One region of the Exiguobacterium sp. s50 genome, then DNA from elsewhere that is predicted to be linked to it. Evidence: riboswitches for the same ligand, from Rfam matches in the RefSeq annotation. Region 1 holds a riboswitch; the other holds the start of a gene.

The links. Region 1 has a riboswitch for FMN ahead of ribD (bifunctional diaminohydroxyphosphoribosylaminopyrimidine deaminase/5-amino-6-(5-phosphoribosylamino)uracil reductase RibD). Riboswitches for the same ligand answer to the same signal wherever they lie in the genome.
Region 2: linked by a shared signal. The riboswitch ahead of KNP68_RS14895 (ECF transporter S component) and the one ahead of ribD (bifunctional diaminohydroxyphosphoribosylaminopyrimidine deaminase/5-amino-6-(5-phosphoribosylamino)uracil reductase RibD) in region 1 are both predicted to bind FMN.

What each region holds. Positions count from the first base shown of each region.
Region 1 is NZ_JACSLP010000004.1:194,662-203,400, reverse strand. It holds gene KNP68_RS07610 (ABC transporter permease) at 1-763, opposite strand, end outside; gene KNP68_RS07605 (ABC transporter ATP-binding protein) at 769-1,467, opposite strand; gene KNP68_RS07600 (DegV family protein) at 1,637-2,467, shown strand; gene KNP68_RS07595 (GGDEF domain-containing protein) at 2,596-4,278, shown strand; gene KNP68_RS07590 (homing endonuclease associated repeat-containing protein) at 4,703-5,344, opposite strand; gene KNP68_RS07585 (undecaprenyl-diphosphate phosphatase) at 5,798-6,610, shown strand; FMN riboswitch at 6,705-6,847, shown strand; gene ribD (bifunctional diaminohydroxyphosphoribosylaminopyrimidine deaminase/5-amino-6-(5-phosphoribosylamino)uracil reductase RibD) at 7,000-8,079, shown strand; gene ribE (riboflavin synthase) at 8,060-8,701, shown strand; gene KNP68_RS07570 (bifunctional 3,4-dihydroxy-2-butanone-4-phosphate synthase/GTP cyclohydrolase II) at 8,701-8,739, shown strand, end outside.
Region 2 is NZ_JACSLP010000019.1:5,395-14,133, reverse strand. It holds gene KNP68_RS14920 (NAD(P)/FAD-dependent oxidoreductase) at 1-548, shown strand, start outside; gene KNP68_RS14915 (Rossmann-fold NAD(P)-binding domain-containing protein) at 585-1,439, opposite strand; gene KNP68_RS14910 (hypothetical protein) at 1,567-1,809, shown strand; gene KNP68_RS14905 (IS1182 family transposase) at 1,845-3,485, opposite strand; gene KNP68_RS14900 (HesB/IscA family protein) at 3,667-4,023, opposite strand; FMN riboswitch at 4,121-4,262, shown strand; gene KNP68_RS14895 (ECF transporter S component) at 4,422-5,009, shown strand; gene KNP68_RS14890 (nucleotidyltransferase family protein) at 5,139-5,666, shown strand; gene KNP68_RS14885 (2'-5' RNA ligase family protein) at 5,758-6,303, opposite strand; gene KNP68_RS14880 (NupC/NupG family nucleoside CNT transporter) at 6,367-7,578, opposite strand; gene KNP68_RS14875 (YuzB family protein) at 7,789-8,025, opposite strand; gene KNP68_RS14870 (NAD(P)/FAD-dependent oxidoreductase) at 8,123-8,739, shown strand, end outside.

The sequences.
Region 1 (8,739 bases):
CCGAGATGACGAACGGGAGCTCGATGTCCGTCACGACTGTCCCGTCGGCGGCACCAGCCAAACGGAACGATTCCGTGCCGGTCACTTCCTCGTAAGCGTTGTCCGTCATGAGGAGAAGCGTCTGCGTGCCCGGGTCGAGGTTAAAGTAATTTTCATCAAACAGCGGCAACGTATAGTCCGGGAACAGGACGAACCCGCTCACCGTGAACGGGCTACCGAGGTCAATCGTGTCGCCGATGGCAATGTCATTCTTCTCGGCGTATTTCGCATTGATGGCGACCTCGTCGTCTCGCACGGGGCGCTTGCCCGCTTCAAGATACGAGAGGTTGATGGCGTCCGCTTCTTTCAAGACGAGTCCGCGGTGCTCACTCGAGCCGAAGGGATAGTTAATCAGTTTTGAAGCACGCAGTTCGAGCGTCGCGTTGCCCATGTCACGCTCGACGGCATCAATCCGCGCCGTGACCAACGCATCGAACGCCGCCTCGTCGACACGTTGCAAGTCCGATAGTGTATATCGACCTGAAGCGATGAAGTCGGCGAGGGCGGGGGCGGTTGCTTCTTCCGCGGTGACGCGGTTGAGCATCTCGACGGCAAAGTCTTCTTGATTCGATGACGCAAGATATTCCTCGGTCGGGACTTCGATGCCGCTGATGCCATAAAACATCATCGTGTACGTGAGCGAGCTCATGACGATGATGACGGCGATGGCGAGAAGCTGCATCCATTTACCGGCGAGCGTCTTCCATACATTTTTATAAAGCATCTGTCTCACCCCCAGTGGATGTCACGAGCAGATCGTTTAATCGGGTTGTGCGTCAATTCAATAATTCGACCCGAGTTCATTTTGATGACGTCATCGGCCATCTCGCTAATTCCCGTGTTATGGGTGATGACGACAATCGTCTTGTTGTACGTCGTGTTCAATCGTTCGAGTAGCTCGAGCACCCGTTTCGAGTTGTCCTCGTCGAGCGATCCCGTCGGTTCGTCACAGAAGACGATGGACGGATTTTTGGCGAGGCTGCGGGCGACGGAGACGCGCTGTTGCTCGCCCCCGGACAGTTGATACGGGTATTTGTCGCGGGCGGCCGTCAGTCCGACCTGCTCAAGCAATTCATCGATTGGGAGTGGGTTGTCAGATAAATCGGCCCCGATTTGAATGTTTTCATAGACGGTCAGGTTTTGGAGCAGATTATACTGTTGAAAGATAAAGCCGAGATGGTCGCGCCGAAACGCGGTCATTTGTTCCGGGGACAACTTGGTCAGGACGGTATCACCGAACATGATTGTCCCGGACGTCACCGTGTCGAGTCCGCTGATGACGTTCAACAGCGTGCTCTTGCCGCTCCCGCTCGGTCCCAGGATCACGACGAACGCGCCGTCCTGAATCGTCAACTCGATGTCTTTAAGCGCCGCCGTCTCGACATCCCCGGTCTTATAGATTTTATTGACGTGCTCGATGTGAATCATGCCGATTCCTCCTTTGTCCGATGCTATCTTTTACCCGTTTCAGGCGCATTGTGGACGGGAATATGTGAAACTTCAAGGGAATTCGATTTTTGAAAAAATAGTGAAACCGCTTCACCTGTGATAAAATAATATTACCAGGTACTAATTTTGATTGAAGGAGAGCCCTAACATGAAAATTGCTTATATTACGGACAGCACCGTTGTCCTTCCAGATTCGATTCAGCACCACCCGGACATCCATATCGTCCCGCTCTACGTCGTCAAAGGGGATCAACCGTATAAAGATGGGGTCGAGGTCGATGCCAAGACCGTGTACGAATGGATTGATGCGGGCGAACGCGTCTCGACGAGCCAACCGGCCATCGGCGACTTCGTCACATTGTATGAAGGAATCAAAGATCAGTATGACATGGGCATCGCCGTCCACTTGTCATCCGACTTGAGCGGCACGTATTCGGCATCGGTCCAAGGCGCAGAGATCGCTGAGTTCAAATTGCTCGCGATTGACTCGCGGGCCGGGATCTATACGATGGGACTCATGCTCGAAGAGTTGATTGAACGTGTCGAACGCGGTGACGCGCTCGAGGACGTCGAAGCGTATATGAAACAACGTGTCGAGGATGTCCGCATCGAGTTGATTTTGCAAAACTTGACGCAGATGCAAAAGGGCGGACGTATCTCGAAGTCGAAAGCGCTCATCGGCAACATGTTGCAGTTGAAACCGGTGCTCCGTTTCGAAGACGGGCTCATCGTTCCATATCAGACGGTCCGGACGTATAAAAAAGCGCAAGCCCAGCTGTTCGAAGCACTCCGTCAAGCCATCGATTCGGGCGAGTGCACGGACGTCTCAATTTTCCACGGAAACGTGCCAGAGCTGGCCGAGTCGTGGAAACGTGAGCTCGGCGATAAAGCCAAGATTCGGGTCGACACGCTCGCACCGCTCCTCGGAGCACACACGGGGTCAGGCTCAATCGGCATCTCGTTTTTAAAAGCGAAGTGATGACAAGATCGTGACGAGAGTCACGGTCTTTTTTTCATTGTCAAAACTTTCAAACAACGGCTGGAATCTTCAACCAAGAACCTTCATACTGTGTAAGAATGATAACGGATAAGGAAAGGGGGGAGACGATGCGATTTCGGAAGTACCTCGTCAGGAGCTGGTTCTCGTGGTCGATCGTCTTCATGGGGATTCTCTCCTATATGTGGCTCGGTATCGGGACGTTTGATTGGTCGTTGTTTTGGTTCATCTTTACGCTCGGTGCCCTGTTCGTGATGAATCCGCTCAAGCGGCGGCACTTGCACTTCACGTTCCATGAGATGTTTGTCTTTATGACGTTCTTCTTGTACGGTCTGCTCCCGGCCTTATTGATGGGACAGCTCCTGCTGCTCACATTCCAGGCCCGGACGTTCGCCAACAAAGTCGGGCGGCGACGATTTTTACATTTCTATCCGCTCAATACGTTGATTGAGGCGATGTTGCTCGTCTTACCAGGACTCGTCTACTTGCGGCTCGGCGGACAAATTGGTCCGAACGTCCATCTGCTCGAGCAAGGTACGGCGCTACTCGGTTTCTTCGCGATCTTGTTCCTCGTCCTCGGATTCAGTTTCCTCATGTCGCGGTTCTTGATCGGGGAACGGATTCCGCTCCCGATCATGTGGCGTCTGCTCCGATTCGACTGGCTCGTCATCTCGCTCGAGCTATTGTTCACGATGGTCGCAATCGAGGCGTTCCAGTTGTTCGGCTATACCGGCCTGATGGCGACGTTCCTCATTCTGTCGCTCCTCAAGATGGGGCTGTCCAAAGCGACGGAGACCGAGGAGACGCAGTCGAAAATCGACCAAGTCGAGCGTTTGAAAGAACAGCTCTACCGAGTCGACAACGAACAACTGCTCATCGAGAAGTTTTGGAACGGGTTAAGAGAAGTCGTCGAACTCGAACGTGGCTGGTTACAAGTCAATCGAACCGGCGACCGCACGTTCTATGACGTCAGCGGACGAAAGTCAAAACCGATTGCCGACGCCTTTACGCTCGAACGGCATCGGGATGCGGAAGAGCCGTACTTCGTGTACGATTCGCTCCATGAGTGGCATCCCGACCTGCAGGCACAACAGACCGAGTTACATCATTCGGCCCTCGTCATCCAGCCCGTTTCGAGCACGACGAACGCGGTCAGTTGCATGATTTCGACGACAGCGAACGGCGCGTATGAAGGGGCGATCGCCGTCGAGATTCATCGACTGTTGAAAACCTTGTCCTGGTCACTCGAACGGATTGACGAGCGCAACCGGCTCCAGCATGAGAGTCTGACCGACCCGATGACAGGGCTGCCGAACCAGCGGGCGCTCAAACGTTGGACGAAGGAGCGGTTGAACGACATTGCCTCGTATCCGTTGTCCGTGTTCTTGGTCGACTTGGATCATTTCAAGGCGATTAACGATACGTATGGCCATGCGTTCGGGGATGAAGTGTTAATCGAGGCCGGGGCGCTGTTCAGTCGTCTCGTCCGAAGCGGTGACCTCGTCACGCGTTACGGCGGCGAAGAGTTCGTGTTCGTCTTCCCGCGCATGGATGAGGCGGCCGCGCTCGTGACGGGAGAGAAGATCCGCCAAGCGCTCCGCGCCCATCCGTTCGGCTCCGAAGGGATCCGCGTCCAAGTGACGGCGAGCATCGGCATCGAGACGATCCACGAGTATGACGACCTCGACACGCTACTCCGCCACGCCGACCGAGCCATGTACGTCGGTGCAAAATTCAACGGGCGGGACCGTGTCGCCCATTATCGCGACACGTCGACGGAACGGATTCAATGATGAAAGAGAACACGAATAAGCCGGTGTTCTTCTTTTTCGTCTAATCAACATGAACGATGTTCGGCCGACGCCCTCCGTTCCTGGGGCGATGCGGATGCCTCCGCAGCGCGTGCCGCGCTTTACGGAGTCATCCTTGCATCGCTCTCCCCTAGGAGTTCGGGCACCGGCCAAGGCATCGTTCAACAAATATTGAACGAACTTCCATGTCTGACACGGGATATTGATGTACCGTGGCGCTTTCGATGCGCTCGTCCGTCGGCGCCCCGACTCTTGCAGGATAGCAATCCGACGGAGACCCAGCAGCGTAAGCGATGCGGCTCCGGGATTGCCTGCAGAAAGCGTGGGCGCCGAAAGGACGATGACGCAACATCTACAAAATAAAGGAGGACACCGGATACCCGGCGTCCTCCTTATGAATGAAAGATTATAATTTCTGATTGAAAATTTCTGACTCGACCGCGTGAATCGCAGCCGACCATGAACCGTAACGATGAAGAATTGCTTTCGTGGATGGTTTGTTGTTCCGTTTTGCCCATTCGCGATACGCTTCGAAGGAAAGAGAGAAGCCCATCTCGTGAATCGCTTCACGGAGTGCGGTGGAGAGCTCTGATTTCGAGTACGTCACACTCGCTTCAAGTCCGGCTTCGGCGCAGGCGTCATGCCACGAACCGAACGTCTTGACGATATGGTAATGGCTCGGTGCTTTCGGATGGAGCTTGCGCCATTCCTGATACTTTTTGAGCGTGATAATCGATCCCATGTCGCGCGAGTAGAGGGCGAGTGTCTCGATGATATCTTCACGCGTGTACTTTGGCATTTTGTCCGGGAGATCGACAGTCGCCTCTCCGTGCCATTCATAGCCGGCGATTGCAAGCGCCTCGGCCCATGACCCGAACTGTCGGATAATCGACTCGGGAGATGGCCAGCTTTGTTCCATCGCGAAGCGACGATACACAGAGCGTCGTGGACGTTCCTTCAACAAGTCGCCGAGCAGTCGAATACAGTGAATCATCCTCTGCTGTTCGGTGGACAAGTGGTGGGATTTAGTGGATAGCGTTTGACTCAATGATGGTTCCTCCTTCCATGGACTCATATCTGAACCGACAAAGATGACGAAGTTGCTTCTACAATCATACTATCGGCCAGTTTTTACAATTTATAAGTGCATTGTTCAAGTTTTTTTAAACCGATTTTATGAACGGGTAGGTCTAAAGTCCTGTTTATACTTTGAAAAAATGGTAACAGTTCTATTACAAATTTAATATTAAATGGGTTCAATTGTAAACAAAAAGTTTTATCGTGGCTAATATGTAATAATCTGTACGAAAAAGTACCCAACTGGCCAATGGGGTCATCACCGTCGCACCAGTTGAGTACTCTTCTATAATAAATTTAATTTTCAGACTAATCAAATGAAAGTTTTGAAAATAACGATTTTTTTTTGAAAGGGTGGTCAGTGAAACGAACGGTCTGCTAAAATAATGGAATTGATGTAAATAAGAAAAGAGGATGTTACGATATGACAATATGGTTATTTTATCTCCTACTCGGCTTGATTCAAGGGTTCACCGAGCCGATTCCAATCTCATCAAGCGGTCACTTGGTCATCTTCCAAGAGCTGTTTGATATCGAGTTACCGGGGCTCTCCTTCGAGATTTTCGTGAACTTTGCCTCGTTGCTCGCCGTGTTAACGATTTATCGGCAGGACGTCGTCCGTCTCGTCGTCAGTCTGTGGACGTTCTTGTTTAAAAAGGACCGCAGTGACGAGACGATGGTCGACGTCAAGTTCATTGGTCTCTTGCTCGTCGCCACGGTCCCAGCCGGTGTGCTCGGCGTCCTGTTCGGCGATTGGATTGGCGAGAAGCTCAGCGGCGTCGCCACGGTCGGTTATACGCTTATCCTGACCGGGGTCGCGCTCTGGTTCATCCGGAATATGCGAGGGAATAAAGGAGACGGCGGCATCACGCTCCGCGACGCCATCTTAATCGGTCTCGCTCAAGCGGTCGCGCTCATCCCAGGGATCAGTCGCTCCGGGGCGACAATCGTCATGGCGATGTTGCTCGGCATCAAACAAGAGTCGGCGCTTCGCTTCTCGTTCTTCCTGTTCATCCCGATCAGTCTCGGGGTGACGATTTTAGAGGGACCGGAGTTGTTCACGAATCCAGAAACACGTGATTTGTTCGGACCGCTCATCTTGGCGTTCATCGCCTCGTATGCGCTCACGGCCATCTCGCTCAAATGGTTCCAGCACATCATGGCGAAAGGCGAGCTCAAATACTTCTCCTTCTATTGCTGGGTTGTCGGACTCCTCGTCGTTTTATTCTTGGCTTGATTTACAAAGCGTTGCTCACACGAGCGGCGCTTTTTTTGCGCATTTCGTTTTGCCATCCATTTATTTTTGCGCTAAAGTGGAGACGTACAAACAAATATTCCTTCGGGGTCGGGTGAAAGTCCCAACCGGCGGTGATGGGCGCGAGCCTTAAGTCCGTGACCCGGTCGCACGTGTGCGAACGGTGGATCTAGTGCGATTCTAGAGCCGACAGTATAGTCTGGATGGGAGAAGGAAACATGACAGGTCCACGCGACCTGTAGTTCGTCGTACGTTTTTCTGTAAAGAAAACGCTTATTTGGCTTGCCCAAATGACGACGGACGACTCCCACCGAGACCTTGAGGATCATTCCTTGAGGTCTTTTTGTTTGTACGAAACAAGGAGGGAGATTATGCAACAGTACATGCAACAAGCCATCCAATTGGCCAAATCCGCCTCTTCGACCGGCGTCAATCCGCGCGTCGGGGCCGTCGTCGTCAAGGACGGTCGAGTCGTCGGGTTCGGCGCCCACTTGAAGGCGGGGGAAGCGCACGCCGAAGTGCACGCCATCCGCATGGCCGGTGCTGCCGCCTATGGCGCCACGATGTATGTCACGCTCGAACCGTGCTCGCATTATGGCAAGACACCGCCGTGTGCCGATTTAGTCGTAGAGTCGGGCATCAAACGGATCGTCATCGCGATGACCGACCCGAATCCGCTCGTGTCAGGGCAAGGCATCGCTCGATTGAAAGCGGCCGGGATTGATGTCGAAGTCGGTCTGCTCGAGAGTGAGGCACGAACGCTCAACGTGGCGTTCTTGCGCTCGCTCGAGACGAAACGGCCGTATGTCATCTTAAAGACGGCGACGAGCCTTGACGGCAAAGTCGCCCTCGATACCGGTGACAGCAAGTGGGTGACCGGAACCGAAGCGAGACGGGACGTCCATGAACTGCGGGCGTCGGTCGATGCGATTTTGACCGGTGTCGGCACTGTCCTCGCTGATGACCCGGCCCTCACCGTCCGGCTCGACCGCGAGACGACGGAACCGCTCCGGGTCGTGCTAGACCGAGAGTTACGCACGCCGCTGTCAAGTCAGCTCGTCCGGACGGCGAACGATGTGCCGGTGCTACTCTACACGACGTCCGACGATCAAACGAAGCGGGACGCGTTCATCGAGCGCGGCGTCGAACTCGCGGCGTACACGTCGCTCGACGCTGTGCTGCAAGACGTCTACGCACGCGGCATCGGTCGTCTGCTCGTCGAAGCGGGACCGACGCTCGTCACATCACTCTTGGACGGACGGTTCGTCGACGAGTGGGTCATGTACCAGTCACCGCGCGTGTTCGGCGGCAAGGGCGGATTTTACCGTTCGCATCATGACGGTCCGCTCGATGCAATCAATCGATATGACGTGCAATCGGTCGAGACGGTCGGCGCCGACATCAAACTCATCATGCGAGAGGGGGAGTCCGATGTTCACGGGAATCGTTGAAGAAATCGGCAGTGTCAAGGCAGTGAAACGCAACGGTCCGTCCCTCCGACTCACGCTCGCCGGAAAAATCGTCCTCGAGGACGTGAAGCTCGGTGACAGTATCTCCGTCAACGGCATCTGTCTCACCGTGACGACGTTCGATCGTGACAGCTTCTCGGTCGATGTCATGCCGGAAACGCTGAAGGCGTCGAGTCTCGACGGGGTCCGCCCCGGCACGAACGTTAACTTGGAGCGGGCTATGCCCGCGAACGGACGCTTCGGTGGTCACTTCGTATCGGGTCACGTCGACGGGGTCGGGCGCATCGTCAAAAAACAATCGCTCGCGAACGCGGTCTATGTCGACATCAGCTGTGAGCCATCTCTCCTCCGTTATATCGTCCCGAAAGGTTCGATTTCGGTCGACGGGACGAGCTTGACGGTGTTTGATGTGACGGAACGCGGCTTCACGTTGTCGCTCATCCCGCACACGTACAGTGAGACAGTGCTCGGGATGAAACAGGCTGGGGATGCGGTCAATTTGGAATGTGACATGTTGGCTAAGTATATGGAAAAACTCGTAAGTCAAAAACCGATGACGCTCGAATCGCTGGCGTCACAAGGGTATGGAAAGGCGGGATGGTAATGTTTCACTCGATTAAAGAAGCAGTCGAAGAGTTGAAG
Region 2 (8,739 bases), on a different contig from region 1:
TGGAGAAGTTCCGCGACCGCCGCGTCATGATCGCTGGCGGCGGCGACTCTGCCGTCGACTGGGCGCTCATGCTTGAAGGCATCGCCAAGGAAGTCCATATCGTTCACCGCCGTGACCGTTTCCGTGCCCACGAGCATACGGTCGAGCAAATGAAGGTCTCGACGATCAACGTCTGGACGCCATATAACATCGAATCACTTTCAGGTGAGACGCACATCGAGTCGGTCGAATTGACAGACAAGGACGGCGAATCGAAATTCGTCGAGATCGATGACCTCATCTGTAACTACGGTTTCGTCTCATCGCTCGGCCCAATCAAAAACTGGGGCATGGAGTTCGAGAAGAACACGATCCGCGTCGACTCGCGGATGGAGACGACGGTCGCCGGCATCTTCGCGTGTGGTGACATCGCCACGTACGAAGGAAAAGTAAAATTGATTGCGACAGGCTTCGGAGAAGCTCCGATTGCCATCAACCAAGTGAAGCAGCTCGTCGACCCGACAGCGCGTCACCCGCAACATTCGACTTCGGTATTTGCCGGGAAATAACGATGTGGCCCTCATCGCGATGATGAGGGCCATTTTTCATTTGCGGATTGTTTGTACAATGACCCGGTCGAGCCAGTCGTCGAGTTGGGTGAAGACGAACCCGGCCTTTTTCGCCTCGGCAATCGACATATAATAGTCGACGTCCGTATCGTACGGCGACGACTCGCCATCTTTGATAATCTGGACCGGTTTATTTAAGTGATGGCCGATCCGTTCCATGAGTGCCCCGAGCGAGATGACCCCTTCACTCGCCGCGTTGAACGGTCCGGTCACGTTCGCCCGACCGACCCATTCTAGAAAGGCGGCCGCCTCAAAGCTTGAGATGAACCCCATCTTCGCTTCCGGGTGATGCAGTACGATCGGCTCTTCCCGTCGGACGGCGTCGATATAAAACTTGAGACGGTCTGTATAGTCGTCGGGTCCGAGCACGATTGGCAAGCGGACCGTCGCGACCGGGAACGAGGCGCGATGGAAGAAATAAGATTCAGCCTCTCGCTTCCCTTGCCCGTAATCATGTTCGGATTCGAGATGATAGTCATGATGGAGCGGATTGAAATCACTTTCTTTCAACTCGGCGCCTGGCGCATAAACCGACATCGTCGACGTGAGCACATATTTACCGACTTGGTCCATGAAAGCGTCCGAGGCGATCTTTGCCTGGTACGGGTTAAAGCAAATATTGTCATAGACGACATCATAATGGTCGCGTGACAAATCTTTCATCGTCGCCACCGACTGTCGGTCCCCTCTGATCGACCGGATGCCCTCCGCCTCGGGTACTTGCAGTTGTCCACGCGTCACAATCGTCACATCGTCACCGGCCTCCGCCAACCGAAGCGCCAACCGCTTTCCAAAATAGCGTGAGCCACCGAAAATCAATACTTTTCTCATCGTCCCTGCCCCTCCTACATGAAATGACATCTCTTTTCATTTTCCCTTGCATCCTCTCGACTAATCTTCCACATCCTTGAATATTTTTGTTATTCTTATATATATAGAGAAGAAAGAGGCGAGACGCATGCATCAGATCACATTAGAAAAAGGATGGTCGTGTGAATTACCGACACAATATGCCATTTACCAAAGCTTATCGGACTTCAGCCGTTACTCGGTCCTTGACCAAGAGGAAGAGAGCGTCTGTTCGTTCCGCATCACGAACGACACGTGTAAAATCACAGCGTTTCGTCCTTGGCAACATCAAATCGAGTTAGACGCGGCTTCGAAACTCATTCGATTAATTCTGATTGAAGAGACAGACTGAATACAAAAAAGAGGCTGGGACATAACTAGCCAGTTCTAAAGTATTTCAATCAAAAAGAGGGGTCCGGTCACCGATTTTCGGTGACCGGACCCTTTCTTTGTACTTCGGGCGACAACGGTGGCGATGAACTTCCGCAGGTTCACCGCCATGAGCGCGAAGCCGAGCTCGCGTCTCACGCGCTGTTTTCCCCTGACGGAGAAGCGGGTGAAACCCAAATTGGCCTTCAGATATCCAAAAACTGGTTCCACGTCCGTCTTGCGTCTGGCGTAGAGGGCACCCGTTTTCTCATCCGAAAGCAGCGTTCTCGTCATATGCTTTTGTTCTTCCCAGGCCACGTTCACACCGACCTGGCGGTGGCTCCCTTCCTCGGCCTTTGTGCACAGGTCGCGGAACGGACACCCGCCGCAGTCCTCGCTCAGATACATGCGGGACTCGCGGACGAACCCGTCCCTGTCGGTCTTACGGGATTCGTGGCTGAACGGGAGCCGTCTCCCGTCCGGGCAGGTGAACGTATCGGATTCCCTGTCGTACGCCCAGTTCGAGATGTTGAAAGGGTTCTCGCGCCACTTCTTCTTCTGTTCCTTCCGGTACATCGTGTACGGGATCAAGGGAATGCGCCCCCGGCGCTCGAGGATGTCCGTGTAGTTCGGCTGGCTCCCATATCCCGCATCGGCGACGATGTAGGCGGGTAACTCGAGGAACGTTTCGACCTCGTCGAGGAACGGGGCCAACGTCCTCATATCGGTCGGGTTCGGAAAGACGTCATACGCCAGCGTGTACTGGCCCGAGGTCGCGATCTGGACATTGTAGCCGGGCTTCAATTGTCCGTTCTTCATGTGATCATCCTTCATCCGCATGAACGTCGCATCCCTGTCGGTCTTCGAGTAACTGTTCCGCGTGCCGAAGGCGGCCATGTGTTCCTCGTATCGGCGTTTCCGGGCAGCGAAGTCGGAGGCCTGCTTGCGGAGGCGGCGGGGTTCCTTGCGTCTCGCGCGCAGTCGTTTGCGTTCCTTGACGTCGGTCGTCGACGCGATTTCCTCATCGATCGCGTCGACCTTTTCCCCGAGTCGCGCCGCGACCTCCTCGAGTTCTTCGACCGAGAGCGCCTCCGGGCTCTCGCGCTCGATCTCTGGGATGACCTGCTCGGACATCAGCTCCTCGTACAGCCGGTTCGACTTCTCGACGAGTGCGGCGCTGTATTTCTCGACGGCCTTCCTCCAGACGAAGGTGTATCGGTTCGCGTTCGCCTCGAGCTTCGTGCCATCGATGAAGATCGCCTCCTGGTCGATCTCACCCGCCTCGACGAGGTGGCAACGGAACGTGACGAAGGCGGACTTCAGGATCGGGGCGACGTCCGGATGGACTCGGAACCGATTGATCGTCCGATAGCTCGGCTCGTGTCCCTGGGCGAGCCACATCATGCGCAGGCTGTCCTTGAGAAGGCCCTCGATCTTCCGGCCCGAGAACACGGACTGCGTGTACGCGCAGAGGACGATCTTCATCATCATCCGCGGGTGATAGGCCGGGCAGCCCGTCGTTCGCCAGAACGTCTCGAACGCCTCGTCCGGGATCTGTTCGACGAGGTCGTGGACGGCGAAGGCGATGTCGTTCTCCGGGAGCCGAACTTCTAAATCTAGGGGCAAAACCAACTGGTTCATGGTATACTCTTTGTACATAGGGGCACCTCCAAAGTTATGGTTTGGTCACTTTAACTTTATCAGAGGTCGCCCCTATCTGTTTATATCGAAATGTGCGTACGAACCCATAAAAAGGAGAAGAGGCCACCTGGCGCGAACGAGTCGCGCCAGGTGGCCTCTTTCTTATAAATCTACTGAGTTATGTCCCAGCCTCTTTCGTTTAGCAATCCCCAGGTGTCCCGGCGTTCGATGCCGTCCGGAAACTCGAGCCGCAACCGCACGTGGCGATGGCGTTCGGATTTTTAATCGTGAAGCCGCCTCCGAGCATCGACTGCTTATAGTCAATCTCGAGACCGTCGACGACCCCGTGATCGGCTTCCGCGACGATGACACGGACACCATAGTGGTCAAACTGAACGTCCTTGTCTGTCTTATCCTCATCAAACCCCATCCCATAAGACAGGCCGGTACACCCGCCCCCTTGCACTTTGATCCGCAAGTACTGGTCGTCGGGGCGTTCGGTCTGTTTCATCATATCGATGACTTGTAATGCGGCTGATTCTGTCAAATGAATCATCTGAACTCCTCCTTCGTTATCTTAACTTCAAGTCAACTGACTTGAGATTTTGTGAAATATCTTGTATAACTAAACTGTAACAAAAAAAATTAAATCGTTCCATCTTCGGGGCAGGGTGAAATTCCCGACCGGCGGTATTGAAGACAAGTTCTTCTCAGCCCGTGAGCGAGCAAGGCGTTGCTTGCTGATTTCGTGAGATTCGAAAGCCGACAGTAAAGTCTGGATGGGAGAAGATGGCGGCATCCGACCGATATCCGGATGTTTTCTTCGGCGTGGTCTAAACACCGATGAGAACATCTATTTCGTATGCGCGTAAACTCTCCCGATTGTTTGATACAATCGGGTTTTTCTATGCGACGGGTGCCATTCATCAAGGAGCGACAAAAGGAGAGATTTTGATGAAAACAACGCGCAACAAACGATTGACAACACTGGTGACGCTATCGATGCTCGGGGCCATTTCTTTTGTCCTCATGCTCTTTAACTTCCCGCTGCCTTTCCTACCACCGTTCCTAAAAGTGGATTTCAGTGACATTCCCGCGCTCGTCGCCGGGATCGTGTTCTCCCCACTCGCAGGCGTCGTGGTCGTCGCTCTAAAAAACGTCCTCTACTATGTCTTCAACGGTGGCGGCGTTCCGGTCGGCGAAGTCGCGAACTTCTTTGCAGGCGTCGCCTTCATGTATCCGGTCGCATGGTTCTACCATAAACGTAAAACGAATAAAGCGCTCGCTTCAGGCCTCGTGGCCGGTACGATCACGATGGCACTCAGCTTGGCAATCTTGAACTATTTGCTCATCTTACCAGCCTACGCGTTCTTCTTCGGCATGACCGAGATGGCGCAACCGGCAGTCAAAACGGACCTCGTCCTATACGGTATCTTGCCGTTCAACTTCATTAAGGCCTTGTTGATCAGCGCCTTGTTCGTCCCACTCTTCCTCAAATTGAAGCCGTGGATCGAACGCCAGCGCATGCAACTTCAAGCGTAACTGACAAGCACCTAGACCGGGGTCTAGGTGCTTTTTGTATAGGTACGCTATGCTAATGAGAGAATAGGAGGAGATGGATTGAACACGACTGAAGATGTGACCCATTTTTTAGAGACTGATGTGGAACTGATGCGTCTGTTGACAATCGTCGCTTCGCTCGGTTTACCCGATTGGTGGATTTGTGCCGGATACGTGCGGGCAAAAATATGGGATGACGCGCACGGCTACGAAGTACCGACGCCGATCGAGGACGTCGATGTCATCTACTTTGACCGATCTCACATCGACGAGGCGATTGAAAAACAGTATGAGGCACAACTGCACGACCTGTTACCGAACGTCCCTTGGTCGGTCAAAAACCAGGCCCGCATGCATCTGGTCAATCAATTGCCACCGTATCAATCTGCGGTCGATGCCTTGGCCCATTTCCCTGAGACGGTCACGGCCATCGGTGTCAGTCTTGGTGCGGGCGGACGCTTGAAGCTGGCCGCCCCTTACGGTATCGACGACATAGTCGAACTAAAGTTACGACCGACCCCGGCCTTTGCGAACGACGCTTCACACCATCATATTTATCGAGCCCGGATCAATAAAAAGAATTGGCAAGCCACTTGGCCGAGACTCCAAGAAGTGGATATACCTCGTCAGGAACGATAAAACCCCACCGTTTCCTGGTCAATCCCTTCTATCGGTCCTAGTCACATATGACAAACCTGACAGAAGAATGCACCTAAGTAACTTAGCTTTGTTACTTTTGTGCGGATAATTTTACTCTATGTAATACTCGAACGTGAATCGGTGTTACTAATTCAATTAATGCCACCTCTACAATTTTTCCAGCTATAGGTTTTACAATATCAGTACAATATTCAAAAGCATCTTTCATCTTTTCTTTAGACAATCTGTTTGCCAGTGTACAGTGCGGAATCCATGAGTCCGGCAAATATAAGGACTCAGCGTTATCATTAAACTCCCCAAATATACAATAATGCTCTAAGTGGAGGCTCCTCAATCCGGATGAGATTGTAGGTGAAAGAAAAAGTGCACTCGATTGAATGAACGTACCCAACGTACTAAATGTTAGATTTATAATCTCCTTCGATTGATAGTAGCTGTCCATCAGTTCGATATACGCCTCAACATTCAAACTACTGTAACTAGCTAATGTTATATGAGGTTGTCGATTCGAGACTTCATATGCATAAGAAGTAATTCCTTCTTGTTTCAAGCCTTCCCATACCTCTTGAATTCGTTTCTCCGTTTGTTCATCAAAAAGCGCTATCATTCCATACATATGTCATTCCTCCCCAAAAAAGAGTGACCACCGAAGTGATCACTCTGAGTATATCGTATTTGATTAGAGAAGCAGACCAGCAAGCGTGGCTGACATCAAGTTAGCAAGCGTACCTGCGAGAATCGCGAGGACACCCATGCGCGCGATATCGTTCCGACGGTTCGGTGCCATTCCACCAAGACCACCGAGAAGGATAGCGAGTGACGAGATGTTAGCGAATCCACAGAGTGCGAACGCGATCATAGCTTCCGTACGTGCCGAGAGGTCACCAGAACCGATGATTGGTGCGAATTCAGAGAAAGCGACGAATTCGTTCAACACGAGTTTTTGTCCGAGGAAGCTACCGAATTGAACAGCATCTGCCCATGGCACACCGATCACGAATGCGAGCGGTGCGAACACATAACCAAGAATCAATTGAAGCGTGAGACCGTCGAAACCGAACAAGCCACCGATTCCACCGAGAATCAAGTTAACGAGCGCGATCAATGAAACGAAGGCGAGAAGCATCGCACCGACGTTCAATGCAAGGAAGAGACCGTCAGAGGCACCGCGAGCGGCTGCATCGACGAAGTTCGCTGCCTTGTTCTCTTCATCTTCAGCGATTTCGATATCGTCATCCGGTACGTCTGTTTCCGGGACGATGATTTTCGCGAACATGAGACCAGCAGGAGCAGCCATGAAGCTCGCTGCGAGCAAGTACTCGAGCGGTACACCAAGAGCAGCGTATCCAGCAAGAACTGAACCGGCAACCGAGGCGAGACCACCGACCATGACAGCGAAGAGTTCCGATTGCGTCATCGTTGGAAGGTAAGGTTTGATGACGAGCGGTGCTTCCGTCTGACCGACGAAGATGTTCGCTGTCGCTGAGAGCGATTCTTTACGTGATGTGCCAAGTGCTTTGGCGAGAGCCGTACCGAGGATACGGATCACCCACTGCATGACACCTACATAGTAGAGAAGTGCGATGAGTGACGACATGAAGACGATAATCGTCAACACTTGGAACGCGAAGACGAAGTTGTCTCCGCCGACAGCTGTACCGAAGACGAAACTAATCCCGGCGTTCGCCGTGTTCAAGACGTTCTGGACGCCTCCTGAGATCCATTCTAACGCGTTACGTCCTACTGTAGTGAAGAGGACGAGGAAGGCGAACGTAAACTGTACCGCGAAAGCGGCAAGCACGGTGCGCCATTTGATGGCTTTACGGTTGGTCGAGAAGATGTAAGCGATTCCAATTAGTGCCAAAATACCAACCACGCTCATGATATTCATTGGTGTTGTGCTCCTTTCATATTGGGGAAACCTGATAATATGATATACCCGAATCGAGATGTGTCCTACCGTTTGAAACGCTTTCTTTTTCTGTTGTTAAACGTCAGACAACCTACATTCGAACCTCTTTGAATATAACAGACCCTTTTTAAAAATGCAACGGGTCAAAACGGTCAAAATAAAAAAAGTTTGAAGGTCCTTCAAACTTTTTCACCATGCCATTTCTTCAATTTTTTCATATACATTCGTCACGAGTTGTTCCGGTGTATCCCCGGTCACGACCTCACCATCGACGAGACAAAACAAGTCAAGCGAACAGACGCCGCAGTAGCCCGTACAGCCATATTCGACGACGTCTAAGTCTGGATCGGACTCTAATTTGGCGCGGGCGATTTGTGAACCCATCGCTAAATTGGAGGCACAGAACTCAATGATCGGATTCATCATGTCATTCACCCTTCCCCTTTCCTTCAAAGCAGGAAAATGGTTCTTCTACGGCGTATTATAACATGATACAGTTGAAGTGTAACAAAGGGGGATTTTTATGCGCAAATTAGTCGTCTTGGGAGGCGGTTACGGGGGTATGCGTGTAATCGAACGTGTCCTCGGCCATCAGCTGAAGGACGTATCGATCACACTCATCGACCGTCTACCTTACCATGGATTAAAAACAGAGTATTATGCACTTGCGGCGGGGACCGTGTCGGATCGTGACATCCGCATCGATTTTCCAGAAGAGGTCGACTACATATACGGCCAAGTCACCGATATCGATACGGGGGACAAAATGGTCCTGCTCGCGAGCGGGGAAAAAGTGCCGTACGACGACCTCGTCATCGGCCTCGGTTGCGAGGACAAGTATCACAACGTGCCCGGTGCCGCCGAGTTCACGTACAGCATCCAAACGTTAGAAGAATCACGCAAGACCCAGCAAGCAATCAACGGCCTATCTCCGGGATCGGTCGTCTCGATCGTCGGTGCCGGCCTGTCCGGTGTCGAGCTCGCCAGCGAGCTGCGCGAGAGTCGTCCCGACTTGACGGTCCGTTTGTTCGACCGCGGCCCGTCCGTCCTATCGTTCCTATCAAACCGCGTCTCGATGTATGTCCAGTCTTGGTTCGAGGAACATGGTGTCGAAGTCATCAATAACTCGAACATCGTCCG